One region of the Peribacillus sp. NPDC097197 genome, then DNA from elsewhere that is predicted to be linked to it. Evidence: a T-box and tRNA genes for the amino acid it is inferred to sense, from the RefSeq annotation. Region 1 holds a T-box; the other holds one or more tRNA genes.
The links. A T-box is a leader RNA that pairs with one kind of tRNA and senses whether it is charged. The one in region 1 lies ahead of ileS (isoleucine--tRNA ligase), so its partner is inferred to be a tRNA-Ile.

Region 1 (7,052 bases):
GTCAGTACCGTTAGCTCATTAAGGCTTGATAGCGTACTTTCGGCTGTTTTGAATATTTCCCGGCAAAAAGCCCAGACGTTGATATCGTCGGGGAAAACCAAGGTTAATTTCAAGCAAACGGAGAGCGTTTCTGAAGAATGCCGTGAGGGGGATACTCTATCCATCAGGGGTTTCGGTCGATGTAAAATCACTTCAATCGATGGGAAAACGAAAAAGGATAAGTGGAGAATCTCATTAGGTAGGAAAAAATAATTTAGTTGTTAGCAGGATTCACATATTTTTTGTCGAATATAGAGTTTTAATGTAATAGAGTAGAAATTGTTCTGGAGGTGCAACAATGCCCTTAACCCCGATAGATATACATAACAAGGAATTTAGTAAAGTATTTCGAGGGTATGATGAAGATGAGGTTAACGAATTTCTAGACCAAGTCATTAAAGATTATGAATTGATTCTAAGAGAAAAGAAAGAAATGGAAGAAAAATTGAACGAGACGTTCGATCGTTTAGGTCATTTCACGACTATCGAGGGCACGCTTAATAAGTCTATCATTGTCGCGCAGGAAGCTGCAGAAGAATTAAAGCGCAATGCCCAAAAAGAAGCCAAACTGATCATCAAGGAAGCAGAAAAGAATGCTGACCGGATTGTCAATGAGTCGCTTGTGAAAGCAAGAAAAATAGCGATGGATATAGAAGACTTGAAAAAACAATCGAAGGTTTTCCGTACTCGCTTTAAAATGCTTGTCGGAGCACAGCTCGATTTGTTGGATAATGACGACTGGGATCATCTGCTTGAATACGAAGTGGATGCATCTGAAATAGAATTAAATGATGGAGTAGATGAGGAAAATTAAACGTTTCCTTGACTTCAAGCACTTTTTTCGCATATAATTTTTTAACAATACTATTCATGATGACATTAGACGATGACAGGGACAGTAAATTCCTCATATCCTTATATGTAGCGACCCGGGGACGGTGTAAGCCCGGGATAAGAGAAGGAATTGAACATCACCCTTGAGTTCTGAATTGAACCTGCTTATGCAGCAAGTAAACGATGCGTATCATTCACGTTACGAATGCTCGAGAGGAAAGGATTCAGCCGTTTTGTGAATCTTTCTAACCAGGGTGGTACCGCGGGAAGCAAAGCTTTCTCGTCCCTTTTTCAGGGATGAGAAGGCTTTTTATTTTGTCTGCGAATCGGGTCAATCAACTCAAATGAAGTTATGGATAGATGGATGGAGGAATTTTATAATGGAATATAAAGATACTTTATTAATGCCTAAAACTGAATTTCCAATGAGGGGCAACCTTCCGAAGCGCGAGCCTGAAATTCAGGAAAAGTGGAAAGAGATGGACATCTATAAAAAAGTGCAAGAGCACACTGAAGGGCGACCGTTATTCATTTTACATGATGGACCTCCATATGCAAACGGTGATATCCATATGGGTCATGCCTTGAATAAAGTTTTAAAAGATTTCATCGTCCGTTTTAAGTCCATGAGCGGTTACCATGCACCGTATGTTCCAGGCTGGGATACGCACGGTCTCCCAATTGAAACGGCTTTGACTAAAAAAGGCGTGAACCGTAAAGAAATGAGCGTCGCTGAATTCAGAAAGCTATGTGAAGAATATGCATACGTACAGATTAACAATCAACGTGAGCAATTCAAGCGGATTGGTGTTCGCGGGGATTGGGATAATCCTTATATTACGTTAAAGCCTGAATATGAAGCACAACAGATCAAGGTTTTTGGTGAAATGGCGAAAAAAGGCTATATCTATAAAGGGAAGAAACCTGTTTACTGGTCCCCTTCGAGTGAATCGGCTCTTGCTGAAGCGGAGATTGAATACCAAGATAAACGTTCGGCTTCAATCTATGTAGCATTTGAAGTGACTGATGGTAAAGGTGTCATTGATGAAGGTGTAAAAATCATCATTTGGACGACAACACCATGGACGATTCCGGCCAACCTTGGAATTTCCCTACATCCACAATTGAATTATGTGGTCGTTGCAGTGGAAAATGAAAAATACTTAGTGGCAGAAGCCTTATTGGAATCTGTTAAAGAAACGCTTGGATGGGAAAACCCAACTATCGAGAAAACGGTAAAAGGCAGTGAGTTGGATCGTGCTGTAGCGAAACATCCTCTATATGATCGTGAATCACTAGTGATGTTAGGTGAGCATGTAACGACTGAAGCTGGAACAGGTTGTGTTCATACAGCTCCAGGACACGGGGAAGATGACTTTATCATCGGTCAGAAATATGGCTTGGATGTTCTTTGCCCAGTCGATGAAAAAGGTGTCATGACTGAAGAAGCAGGGGAGTTTGCTGGATTATTCTATGATAAAGCAAATAAAGCGATTTCCGAAAAATTAACTGAAGTGGGAGCCCTGTTGAATCTTACATTCATCACACATTCATTCCCACATGACTGGCGGACGAAGAAGCCGACGATCTTCCGTGCAACTGCACAGTGGTTCGCTTCAATCAAGGACTTCCGTGATGATTTGCTGAAGGCAGTCGAAGAAACGAAATGGGTACCGGCATGGGGTGAAACACGCCTATTCAATATGGTCCGTGACCGAGGAGATTGGTGTATCTCCCGACAACGTGCATGGGGTGTGCCAATTCCAGTATTTTACGCAGAAAATGGCGAACCAATCATCACGGACGAAACAATCAATCATATTTCAGAATTATTCCGTGAGCACGGTTCAAATATCTGGTTTGAAAAAGAAGCAAAAGATCTTCTACCACAAGGCTTTACACATGAAGGAAGTCCAAACGGTATCTTCACTAAAGAAACGGATATCATGGATGTATGGTTCGACTCCGGTTCTTCCCATCAAGCGGTTCTTGAAGAAAGAGAAGAACTTCAACGTCCGGCTGACCTTTATCTTGAAGGGTCCGATCAATATCGCGGTTGGTTCAACTCATCACTTTCAACAGGTGTTGCCGTGACAGGAAAAGCACCATATAAAGGTGTACTTAGCCATGGGTTCGCATTAGACGGCGAAGGACGTAAAATGAGTAAATCTATTGGTAACGTGGTCCTTCCATCTAAAGTTATGAACCAGCTTGGTGCTGATATTTTACGTCTTTGGGTTGCTTCTGTTGATTATCAATCTGACGTTCGGGTTTCAGATCCTATCTTAAAACAGGTTTCCGAAGTGTATCGTAAAATCCGTAATACATTCCGCTTCCTACTAGGAAATCTGGATGGCTTTAATCCGGAAACGGATAAAGTGGCGGTAGAAGATTTGCGTGAAGTGGATCAATATATGCTAGTAAGATTGAATAAGCTGATCACTCAATCAAAACAAGGCTATGAAAATTATGAATTTGCTACCATTTATAATATGGTCAACAATTTCTGTACGCAGGATTTAAGTTCGTTCTATCTTGATTATGCTAAAGACATTCTTTATTGTGAAGCGCCAAACGGGAAAGACCGTTTAGCAATCCAAACTGTCCTTTATGAGTCCTTAATCAGCTTAACGAAATTAGTGTCTCCAATCCTGTCTCATACTGCGGATGAAGTATGGACGTTCATTCCGGGTGTAACGGAAGAGAGTGTACAGTTGACATTGATGCCTGAGGAAATCTCTGTGGATAATGCCGAAGCGATTGAGGAAAAATGGACGGCATTCATGCATGTTCGTGATAATGTCCTGAAAGCATTGGAAGAAGCACGTAACCAAAAAGTAATCGGGAAATCACTGAACGCAAAAGTGACCGTTTATGTAAACGAAGAGACAAGGAATCTTCTTGATAGTATCGAGGAGAGCTTTGAACAGTTATTCATCGTATCCGAATTTGATATCGCGGGCGATGTGGCCAGTGCCCCATCCGAAGCTGTTAAACTTGAGGATATGGCCATCCTGGTAACTAAAGCAGAAGGAGAAACTTGTGAACGTTGCTGGAATGTTTCTCAAGATGTAGGTCAAGTGGAAGAACATCCAACACTTTGCCCACGCTGTGCAACAGTCGTGAAAGAGCATTATACGAATTAATCATTTTAGAACGACCGGTTCCCAGTTAATATGGGAGCCGGTTTTTTATTTGAAATGAGAGCGCATTTGAATAAAGACCGGAATAAAGTTCCTTTCTATTCTAATATTCTTCACCAACTGCTAGATGTAATGCTTTTGGTATTAGTCATTATTTCTAGTTTATGCTACAATTCAAAAGTGAAGATTTGATTAGTTTGGGGGAAGAAATGTGTTTTATTACTTAATTGCCCTTTTGGTCATAGCTTTCGATCAGCTGACAAAATGGATGATTGTGAAAAAAATGGAGTACGGAGAAAGCATTGAAATTATTGAAAACCTTCTATATATTACCTCGCATCGTAACCGTGGGGCAGCATGGGGAATTCTACAAGGTCAAATGTGGTTTTTCTACATCATCACCATCGCTGTCATTATTGGAGTCGTCTATTATATTCAGAAAATGGCGAAGAACAGCCGTCTGCTTGGAGTTTCCCTAGGTCTTATGCTAGGTGGGGCAATAGGAAACTTCATTGACCGTGTTGCTCGCCAGGAAGTAGTCGACTTTGTCCATACTTATATTTTCAGCTATAGTTTCCCGGTATTTAATATTGCCGATGCCGCCCTTTCGATTGGTGTCGTGCTGCTCGTGATTCACATGTTCTTGGAAGAAAAAAACGCTAAGGAGAAAGATAATGGATAAAAAGCTATACAGCATCGACGAAACACTAAAAGGTACAAGGATTGACAAGGCTCTATCTACTTTAAATGAGGAATGGTCACGCACTCAAGTTGCACAATGGATCAAAGATGATCATGTGTTAGTGAACGGGGCTGCCATTAAGTCCAATTATAAATGTAGCATAGGTGACGAAATTGAAGTGCTGATTCCGGAACTTGTGGAGTTGGATGCAGTCGCTGAAGAAATGGATTTGGATATCTATTACGAAGATGAAGACGTACTGGTTGTCAATAAACCGAGTGGTATGGTTGTCCACCCTGCACCGGGGCATGTAACAGGTACTCTTGTTAATGGGTTGATGGCCCATTGTAAGGATCTTTCTGGAATCAATGGCGTTATGCGTCCAGGTATTGTCCACCGTATTGATAAGGATACATCAGGTTTATTGATGGTTGCGAAAAATGACATGGCACACGAGAAACTTGTTCAGCAACTTGTTGATAAAACAGTAACCCGTAAGTATCAAGCTGTGGTCCATGGAGTGATTCCCCATGATTTCGGAACGGTTGATGCCCCGATAGGCCGTGATAAAAAAGACCGTCAGAGCATGACGGTTACGGATTCAAACTCTAAAAATGCGGTAACTCATTTCCGTGTGGTTGAACGTTTCACCGCGTTTACATTAGTAGAGTGTCAGCTTGAAACAGGACGGACCCATCAAATCCGTGTTCATATGAAATATATTGGATTCCCTCTTGCAGGAGATCCTAAATATGGTCCTAAAAAGACGTTGAAATTGGACGGACAAGCGTTACACGCAGGTCTTCTTGGTTTTGTTCATCCACGGACGAATGAATATATGGAGTTTGAAGCGCCAGCTCCTAAAGAATTTACGGAGCTAATCGAACAACTACGTAGAAGTAGTATTTGACAAGACTATTTTTATGAGATAGTATTATATTAACTTAATGAGAACCTTTAACACAGTCCAGAGAGACTGAGAAGGAAACGGATAGCAAAAGGGGAACATATACCCTTTTGTAGAAAAATCCTCACACCTTCTTGGTGTGAGGATTTTTTGTTGAAGGAGAGCTCTCACAGTTCAAAAGAAATTGAGGTGGTCCATTTGAATGAGAAAGCAATCGTGCTCGATGAAAAGGCCATCAGCAGAGCCTTGACGAGAATTGCACATGAGATTATTGAAAAGAATAAAGGGATTGAGGATTGTGTCTTAATCGGGATTAGGACCCGGGGGATCTTCCTTGCTGATCGACTTGCCAAGCGCATCGGTGAAATAGAAAATAAAGTAATTCAATTAGGTGAATTAGACATAACGCTTTATCGTGATGATTTATCGAAAAAGACGAACGATGGTGAACCGGTTGTAAAAGGCTCGGACATTCCGGTCCCAATAACTGATAAGAAAATCATCTTAGTGGACGATGTACTATTTACGGGAAGAACCGTAAGAGCTGCTATGGATGCTTTGGTGGATATGGGAAGACCTTCGCAAATCCAACTTGCTGTATTAGTTGATAGAGGCCATAGGGAACTTCCAATCCGTGCCGATTATGTCGGTAAAAATATTCCAACTTCACAATCCGAGAAGATTACGGTCACTTTAACGGAAGTTGACGAGCTCGATCAAGTCACCATACTAGCGAAATGATAAATTAAATATTGCCCTTTTAAAAACGGTCCAGAGAGGCCGGCAAAGGGAGTGAAATGGAAAGGGACCTTAGCCTGACAGGTATAGGGCAGGCCCATCCGTGAAACCCTCTTTGTATATGCTGCAAAGAGGTTTTTTTTTGTGGCTTAGATGCAATGTTCATAGGGGGAAAAGAAATGGAAGACGAAAGAAAAGACATCATCCTCGACGTGGAAGACGTACCAAGGTTTGGTCAATGGGTGACATTAAGCATCCAGCACCTGTTTGCGATGTTTGGTTCAACGGTGCTAGTGCCATTCCTGGTCGGTCTGAGCCCTGCAGTAGCATTGGTTTCCAGTGGGGTAGGGACATTATCATACTTATTGATTACTAGAGGCCAAATCCCTGCTTATCTTGGTTCATCATTTGCTTTCATAGCACCCATAATCGCGGCCAAGTCACTTGGTGGACCGGAAGCGGCCATGATCGGCTGTTTTGTAGCAGGACTCATATATGGAATAGTGGCGTTGGTCATTCATAAAGTCGGTTTACGCTGGTTGATGGTTCTATTGCCACCGGTGGTCGTCGGTCCCGTCATCATAGTAATCGGGCTGAGCCTCGCTGGGACAGCAGTTGACATGGCCATGTATGATCCGCAAGACAAGTACAGCGTTACTTACATCATCATAGCACTCATCACCTTGGCAGCTACGATTATCTGTAACGT
Region 2 (7,052 bases), on a different contig from region 1:
AACCTATTTAAAGATACACCTCCGTTTAACCTCATGTCAATAAAACCACCCTCGAACCGACAAATCATGCCAGCTTTTTTCCTTATTATATGATTCTTAGATAATGATGTAGCATCTCCTTCAATTTGGAAGTCCCGGCTCATCAAATCCCTTTGACACGCTCGAACACTTTTCCTACATTTTATAGGATATCCTTTTGTGAACAAATTCAATCTTTGTTATAATTTTAAGGTACTGATCATGATTTTGAGGAGAGAAATAATGCACACAGAATACGACGAGCTTCCCCTTAAACGAACCTGGAAAATCTGGTGGGAGTTAATTCGTCCACATACACTTACCGCAGCTTTTGTTCCCGTCCTGCTTGGAACCGTCATTGCCTTGTTAGAGGATGGCGTAAATTGGCTATTATTTGCGGCCATGATGATTGCAAGCATCCTTATTCAGGCTGCAACGAACTTATTTAATGAATACTATGATTTCAAAAGGGGCCTTGATACCGAAGAATCAGTCGGCATCGGTGGCGGTATCGTCCGTCATGGCATGACCCCGAAACTGATCATGACCTTGGCCCTTAGCATGTATGGAATCTCTCTTTTACTAGGAATCTATATTTGCGCCGCTTCATCTTGGTGGATTGCCGCTATCGGCCTTGTTTGCATGCTGGTCGGCTACCTTTATACCGGAGGTCCGCTACCGATATCATACACACCATTTGGGGAACTTTTTTCCGGTCTATTCATGGGCTTCTTGATCATCTTGATCGCCTACTTCATCCAGACCGGTACAGTTTCTTCCTTAGCCATCCTGATTGCCGTACCAAGCGGTGTTCTTGTCGGGTTGATCAATCTATCGAATAACCTTCGGGACCATGACGGCGATAAGGCCCATGGCCGCAAAACGATGCCTGTCGTTATGGGAAGGAAAAATGCACTAACTTTCATGTCCGTCATGTTTGCATTCTGTTATGTGTGGGTTGTCGGACTGATTCTCTTGGGAGATGTAACACCTTGGATCCTGCTTTCTTTCCTAAGCATTCCGAAGGCCCTGACTGCCATCAAAGGCTTTGCAGGTAAAACGGAAGCCATCACAATGGTGCCAGCGATGAAAGCAACGGCACAAACGAATACGTTCTTCGGTTTACTGATGTTCATCGGTTTACTCATCCATTATTTCATTCAATAAACGCAAATCTTTAAACCCCGTGCATGGTGCATGGGGTTTTTTCGTTGTTTCCCACCCCGCTGATTCGGGTACTTACTAATAACTACACAAAAAACAACGATGAAACCATAATCGTACTTATAAAAGGAGAGGAAACCAATGGCGACTGAAAAACAAATCCTGAAATTAAAAGAAGAACTGTTAAGTGAAAAAGAACAGCTTCAACAAAGAATCAAGAATGATGAGACTGTAACCAAACAGTCACAAACCGACTTTTCCGGCGAAATCTCTTCCTATGATAATCACCCCGCCGACTTAGGCACCGAGCTTTTCGACAAGGAACGATATCAAGCCATCAATGAGCACGCGGAAGAGGAAATCGGAAAAATCGATCTTGCCCTAGAAGCCATAAAAGAAGGAACATACGGTGTTTGTAAGGAGTGCGACAAAGATATCCCATATGAACGGCTTGAAGTGGTTCCTTCCACCTTATATTGTATCGAGCATACACCAGAACAAAAAGTCCATGACGACGTGACCGATGAATATAGGCCAGCCGAGGAAGATATCCTGATCCCTTCTAAGGGAGATAACTTTGAGAACAGGCGCCATTCAGATACAGACGACGAAAATACGGTCAAAGAGGACAGTTTCGGTGAAGTCGCTCAATTCGGAACATCAGACACTCCGGCAGACTATCAGCATAATCGCACAAGCTATAACGAACTTTATGATACAGAAGACGATACCGAGACATTCCCTGAAGACTATGAAGGTTATGCAGCCAATGATATAGAAGGGAAAAATCGTCAAGTCGTATCCAACGAGAACAAAGAAGAATACGAAGACATGCTCGATGACCGGAAGATTGATTCTAAAATGGGCAATATCCCTTACAAGAAGAAAGACAGCTATATAGATGAAAAATAAAAAAGTGCCAGACCTTGTACAGAACTTTGTACGGGGTCAGCACTTTTTTAATGCTATCCTTATAAGGCTTAAAAGAAATCGTTTTCTACTTGATACTCTCTTTACTATCTTCTTGGCCTCCAACGACATTCTCCATATAATTTTTACCCCAATTATACATCGAATCAAGAATCGGCATCAGGCTTTCTCCTTGTTCTGTCAGAGAGTATTCCACTTTGGGAGGTACGATTGGATAGACCTCGCGATGAACAATAAGATCTTCTTCCAGCTCTCGAAGCTGGTTAACCAGCATTCTTTGAGTGATGCCCGGCATAAGTGCCTTCAATTCACCAAAACGCTTGGTCCCCTGCTTGCCTAAGTGCCATAAAATAAGCATCTTCCATTTGCCCCCTATAACAGAAAGGGTCAATTCCTTCTCACAATTGAATGTTTTATTCTCTAGCCTTGTCATCTGAATTACCTCCATATTTATAATCCTAAATCCCATAGTATACTTTTTAACACTATGTATAATAAAAGTGCGTACTAACAAAAATATTATACTTAGTATATGATACATTGTATAGCCAAGATGATTTTCTTGCTGTGCATTGAATGAACGTGAGAGGTACATACTTACTGTGCAACATACTAAAACATACTAGTGGGAGTGAAGGATAAATGGAATTACAATTGGCATTGGACTTAGTAAACATTCAAGAAGGAATTGAATTGGTTAAACAGGTGGAAGAATATATAGATATCGTAGAAATCGGTACACCGGTAGTTATTAATGAAGGGCTTCGGGCTGTTAAAGAAATGAAAGAAGCTTTCCCTTCTTTAAAAGTATTAGCTGACCTTAAAATTATGGATGCAGCCGGTTACGAAGTGATGAAGGCATCTGAAGCTGGCGCTGACATCATCACGATTCTTGGTGCAGCTGAAGACATGTCCATCAAAGGGGCTGTTGAAGAAGCTAAAAAACAAGGCAAAAAAATCCTTGTTGATATGATCGCTGTGAAAGATCTTGAAACACGTGCGAAAGAATTGGATGCATTTGGCGTCGACTATATCTGTGTGCACACTGGCTACGATCTTCAAGCTGTTGGAAAAAACTCTTTTGAGGACCTTCAAACCATTAAACGCGTTGTAAAGAATGCAAAAACGGCTATTGCAGGCGGCATAAAATTAGATACACTTCCGGAAGTCATTAAAGTACAACCTGACCTTATCATTGTTGGCGGAGGCATCACTGGACAAGCCGATATTAAAGGGACAGCTGCCCAAATACAAGAATTAATTAAACAAGGCTAATATTTAACATGCAGACTTCACAATATATGGCTAAAATCATACAAGAGCTAAGTCGTTCAGTAGACTTAATAGCTGACGAAGAAGCTGAACAACTGGTTAATGGGATTCTTGAAGCAAAGAAAGTTTTTGTAGCAGGTGCAGGAAGATCCGGGCTGATGGGTAAATCCTTTGCCATGCGAATGATGCATATGGGGATAGATGCATATGTATTAGGTGAAACCGTCACCCCTACCTTCGAAAAAGATGACCTTTTAATCCTTGGAACCGGTTCGGGAGAAACAAAAAGTTTGATTTCCATAGCAGAGAAAGCAACGAACATCGGTGGAACCATTGCGACCGTAACAATTTCCCCCGAATCGACCATTGGAAAATTGGCGGATTTCTCAATAAAGCTACCTGGTTCACCTAAAGACCAGTCGGAAGGTGATTACCAAACAATCCAACCGATGGGCTCTCTATTTGAGCAGACTCTCTTACTTTTCTTCGATAGCGTCATTTTAAGGATAATGGATAAAAAGGGATTGGATACGAATAAAATGTATGGCCGACACGCAAATCTCGAGTAAAAAGTGAAATATAAAAAGACCTCAAGAAATTCTTCTGAATTTACTTGCGGTCTTTTTTTTGTAAAAGGATTACAGGCTCCTATATATTCTATAAATTAAGATACCGTCCAGTGACGGAAGACATATTATATGCCCATCCTAATAAAAGGTCTCTTCCTTTATAGAGGGAAACATCAAACTTATAGAAAAAAGACTCCTACGATGTAGCTGACCACCCTATATAGGTTTGATTAGCTTCTTAAGTGTACTCAACTTTTGGGAGTTACTCTATCAATTTAGAGTAATCAATCCTATATTTTTAAGTTCTCCATTGCAAATGGTACAGGTCGGATATCAACTAGCTGTAAGCGGTGTACTTTTGGAAAATTTGGCATTCACACTTAAGAATTTTTTCGTAGGATTCATTCTAGCTGCTTTCGTAGGGATAGGCATCGGACTAATTACTGGATGGTACAAATTTCGGAGCTTCTCAGCTTCAAACTTTCCTTACGGTCGCTCTTCCAGGTTCTTTACCCCAAATTGTATCTGGATTACGTCTAGGAATCGGGCAGTCCTTAGTTGGTGTAATTGCTGCTGAAATGTTTGTTTCACTGGGGGGAATAGGCTATTTTGTTGCACAGCCTTCAGCGAACTTAACATTGATAGAGTATTAGTAGGAATAGGAGTGATCATTATGGTAGGAATGCACATTACGCAATCGGTTAAATAGATAGAATTAGCTTTATTAAACATCGGATTGATTAAATACATCTATAATAAGTAAATAGACTGCATCAACCTTGTCGCATCTCTTCAAGAAAAACAGTCATAAAAAAGAAGCATACATAAGTATGCTTCTTTTTATGACCCGTACGGGAATCGAACCCGTGTTACCGCCGTGAAAGGGCGGTGTCTTAACCGCTTGACCAACGGGCCGAATGGCGGAGAAGGAGGGATTTGAACCCTCGCGCCGCTCGCGCGACCTACACCCTTAGCAGGGGCGCCTCTTCAGCCTCTTGAGTACTTCCCCATGGCTCCGCAGGTAGGACTCGAACCTACGACCGTTCGGTTAACAGCCGAATGCTCTACCACTGAGCTACTGCGGAACAATAAAATATGGTGGGCCTAAATGGACTCGAACCATCGACCTCACGCTTATCAGGCGTGCGCTCTAACCAGCTGAGCTATAGGCCCATATTGGAGCGGGTGAAGGGAATCGAACCCTCATCATCAGCTTGGAAGGCTGAGGTTTTACCACTAAACTACACCCGCGAAATGGGGCGACTGATGGGAATCGAACCCACGAATGCCTGAACCACAATCAGGTGCGTTAACCACTTCGCCACAATCGCCGTAATATGAAATTGTAATGGTGGCTCAGGACGGAATCGAACCGCCGACACAAGGATTTTCAGTCCTTTGCTCTACCGACTGAGCTACTGAGCCTAAAAAATGGCGGTCCCGACGGGAATCGAACCCGCGATCTCCTGCGTGACAGGCAGGCATGTTAACCGCTACACCACGGGACCTAATGATTGCGGGGACAGGATTTGAACCTGCGACCTTCGGGTTATGAGCCCGACGAGCTACCGGACTGCTCCACCCCGCGACGGTAATAATGAATCATTTTGCACCAAGTTTTCATGAATACAGTTTTTTTACTTCCTAATATGTAAGGTTGTTTTAAAACAACTTGTTGCTTTTAAAAAAAATGGAGGAGGTAGAGGGATTCGAACCCCCGCGGGATTTGACTCCCCTGTCGGTTTTCAAGACCGATCCCTTCAGCCGAACTTGGGTATACCTCCGTGGCTAAGAAAAAATTCTATGGTGGACCTTGTAGGACTCGAACCTACGACCGGACGGTTATGAGCCGTCTGCTCTAACCAGCTGAGCTAAAGGTCCTTATATTTATTGGTAGCGGCGGAGGGGATCGAACCCCCGACCTCACGGGTATGAACCGTACGCTCTAGCCAGCTGAGCTACACCGCCAAAATAATATAAGTTTTCTTTTTTGAAAAAATGGTGGAGCCTAGCGGGATCGAACCGCTGACCTCCTGCGTGCAAGGCAGGCGCTCTCCCAGCTGAGCTAAGGCCCCATTTCATTAAAAATCACATGGTCGGGAAGACAGGATTCGAACCTGCGACCCCTTGGTCCCAAACCAAGTGCTCTACCAAGCTGAGCTACTTCCCGCAAAAAAACATGGTGCGCCCGGCGGGAGTCGAACCTACAACCTTCTGATTCGTAGTCAGATGCTCTATCCAATTGAGCTACGGGCGCATATTAAGATGGTGCCGAGGACCGGAATCGAACCGGTACGGTAGTCACCTACCGCAGGATTTTAAGTCCTGTGCGTCTGCCAGTTCCGCCACCCCGGCACATACGAAAAGTGGAGCGGAAGACGGGATTCGAACCCGCGACCCCAACCTTGGCAAGGTTGTATTCTACCACTGAACTACTTCCGCATGAATGATGCGGGTGAAGGGACTTGAACCCCCACGCCTTGCGGCGCCAGATCCTAAGTCTGGTGCGTCTGCCAATTCCGCCACACCCGCATGAAAAAAATGATGAGCCATGAAGGATTCGAACCTTCGACCCTCTGATTAAAAGTCAGATGCTCTACCAACTGAGCTAATGGCTCATGCTTGTCTTACTATAAAAAATGGTGCCGGCAAGAGGACTTGAACCCCCAACCTACTGATTACAAGTCAGTTGCTCTACCAGTTGAGCTACACCGGCAGGTGTAAAAAATAATGGTGGAGGATGACGGGATCGAACCGCCGACCCTCTGCTTGTAAGGCAGATGCTCTCCCAGCTGAGCTAATCCTCCATATTATATGCTTGGCGGCGTCCTACTCTCACAGGGGGAAACCCCCAACTACCATCGGCGCTGAAGAGCTTAACTGCCGTGTTCGGAATGGGAACGGGTGTGACCTCTTCGCTATCGCCACCAAACATTGTTAACTTTTTTAGGACATTTACTATTATAGCATGTCTCTGAAAAAAAGCAAGAAGAAATTTTCATTCCTTCAAAACTAGATAATATATTAGAAGGTGTTCATTTTTTAAAAGCGTTGGTTAAGTCCTCGATCTATTAGTATCAGTCAGCTCCACATGTCGCC

Region 2: it encodes a tRNA-Ile, which carries the amino acid that the T-box ahead of ileS (isoleucine--tRNA ligase) is inferred to sense. The anticodon was not compared.

The regions. Positions count from the first base shown of each region.
Region 1 covers NZ_JBNNST010000005.1:124,750-131,801, forward strand. Annotated here, with positions in the region: gene ACQKL6_RS08885 (RNA-binding protein) at 1-252, shown strand, start outside; gene ACQKL6_RS08890 (DivIVA domain-containing protein) at 338-853, shown strand; T-box leader at 917-1,164, shown strand; gene ileS (isoleucine--tRNA ligase) at 1,254-4,019, shown strand; gene lspA (signal peptidase II) at 4,228-4,698, shown strand; gene ACQKL6_RS08905 (RluA family pseudouridine synthase) at 4,691-5,608, shown strand; gene pyrR (bifunctional pyr operon transcriptional regulator/uracil phosphoribosyltransferase PyrR) at 5,804-6,346, shown strand; gene ACQKL6_RS08915 (solute carrier family 23 protein) at 6,502-7,052, shown strand, end outside.
Region 2 covers NZ_JBNNST010000007.1:42-7,093, reverse strand. Annotated here, with positions in the region: gene ACQKL6_RS10830 (1,4-dihydroxy-2-naphthoate polyprenyltransferase) at 262-1,185, shown strand; gene ACQKL6_RS10825 (TraR/DksA C4-type zinc finger protein) at 1,324-2,094, shown strand; gene ACQKL6_RS10820 (winged helix-turn-helix transcriptional regulator) at 2,180-2,545, opposite strand; gene hxlA (3-hexulose-6-phosphate synthase) at 2,755-3,387, shown strand; gene hxlB (6-phospho-3-hexuloisomerase) at 3,396-3,953, shown strand; gene ACQKL6_RS10805 (ABC transporter permease subunit) at 4,397-4,606, shown strand; tRNA gene ACQKL6_RS10800 (tRNA-Glu) at 4,797-4,868, opposite strand; tRNA gene ACQKL6_RS10795 (tRNA-Ser) at 4,872-4,962, opposite strand; tRNA gene ACQKL6_RS10790 (tRNA-Asn) at 4,964-5,038, opposite strand; tRNA gene ACQKL6_RS10785 (tRNA-Ile) at 5,050-5,126, opposite strand; tRNA gene ACQKL6_RS10780 (tRNA-Gly) at 5,131-5,204, opposite strand; tRNA gene ACQKL6_RS10775 (tRNA-His) at 5,209-5,284, opposite strand; tRNA gene ACQKL6_RS10770 (tRNA-Phe) at 5,303-5,378, opposite strand; tRNA gene ACQKL6_RS10765 (tRNA-Asp) at 5,386-5,461, opposite strand; tRNA gene ACQKL6_RS10760 (tRNA-Met) at 5,468-5,541, opposite strand; tRNA gene ACQKL6_RS10755 (tRNA-Ser) at 5,645-5,737, opposite strand; tRNA gene ACQKL6_RS10750 (tRNA-Ile) at 5,758-5,834, opposite strand; tRNA gene ACQKL6_RS10745 (tRNA-Met) at 5,845-5,921, opposite strand; tRNA gene ACQKL6_RS10740 (tRNA-Ala) at 5,953-6,028, opposite strand; tRNA gene ACQKL6_RS10735 (tRNA-Pro) at 6,047-6,123, opposite strand; tRNA gene ACQKL6_RS10730 (tRNA-Arg) at 6,134-6,210, opposite strand; tRNA gene ACQKL6_RS10725 (tRNA-Leu) at 6,220-6,308, opposite strand; tRNA gene ACQKL6_RS10720 (tRNA-Gly) at 6,321-6,395, opposite strand; tRNA gene ACQKL6_RS10715 (tRNA-Leu) at 6,404-6,485, opposite strand; tRNA gene ACQKL6_RS10710 (tRNA-Lys) at 6,499-6,571, opposite strand; tRNA gene ACQKL6_RS10705 (tRNA-Thr) at 6,594-6,669, opposite strand; tRNA gene ACQKL6_RS10700 (tRNA-Val) at 6,685-6,760, opposite strand; rRNA gene rrf (5S ribosomal RNA) at 6,770-6,885, opposite strand; partial or broken rRNA gene ACQKL6_RS10690 (23S ribosomal RNA) at 7,005-7,052, opposite strand, start outside.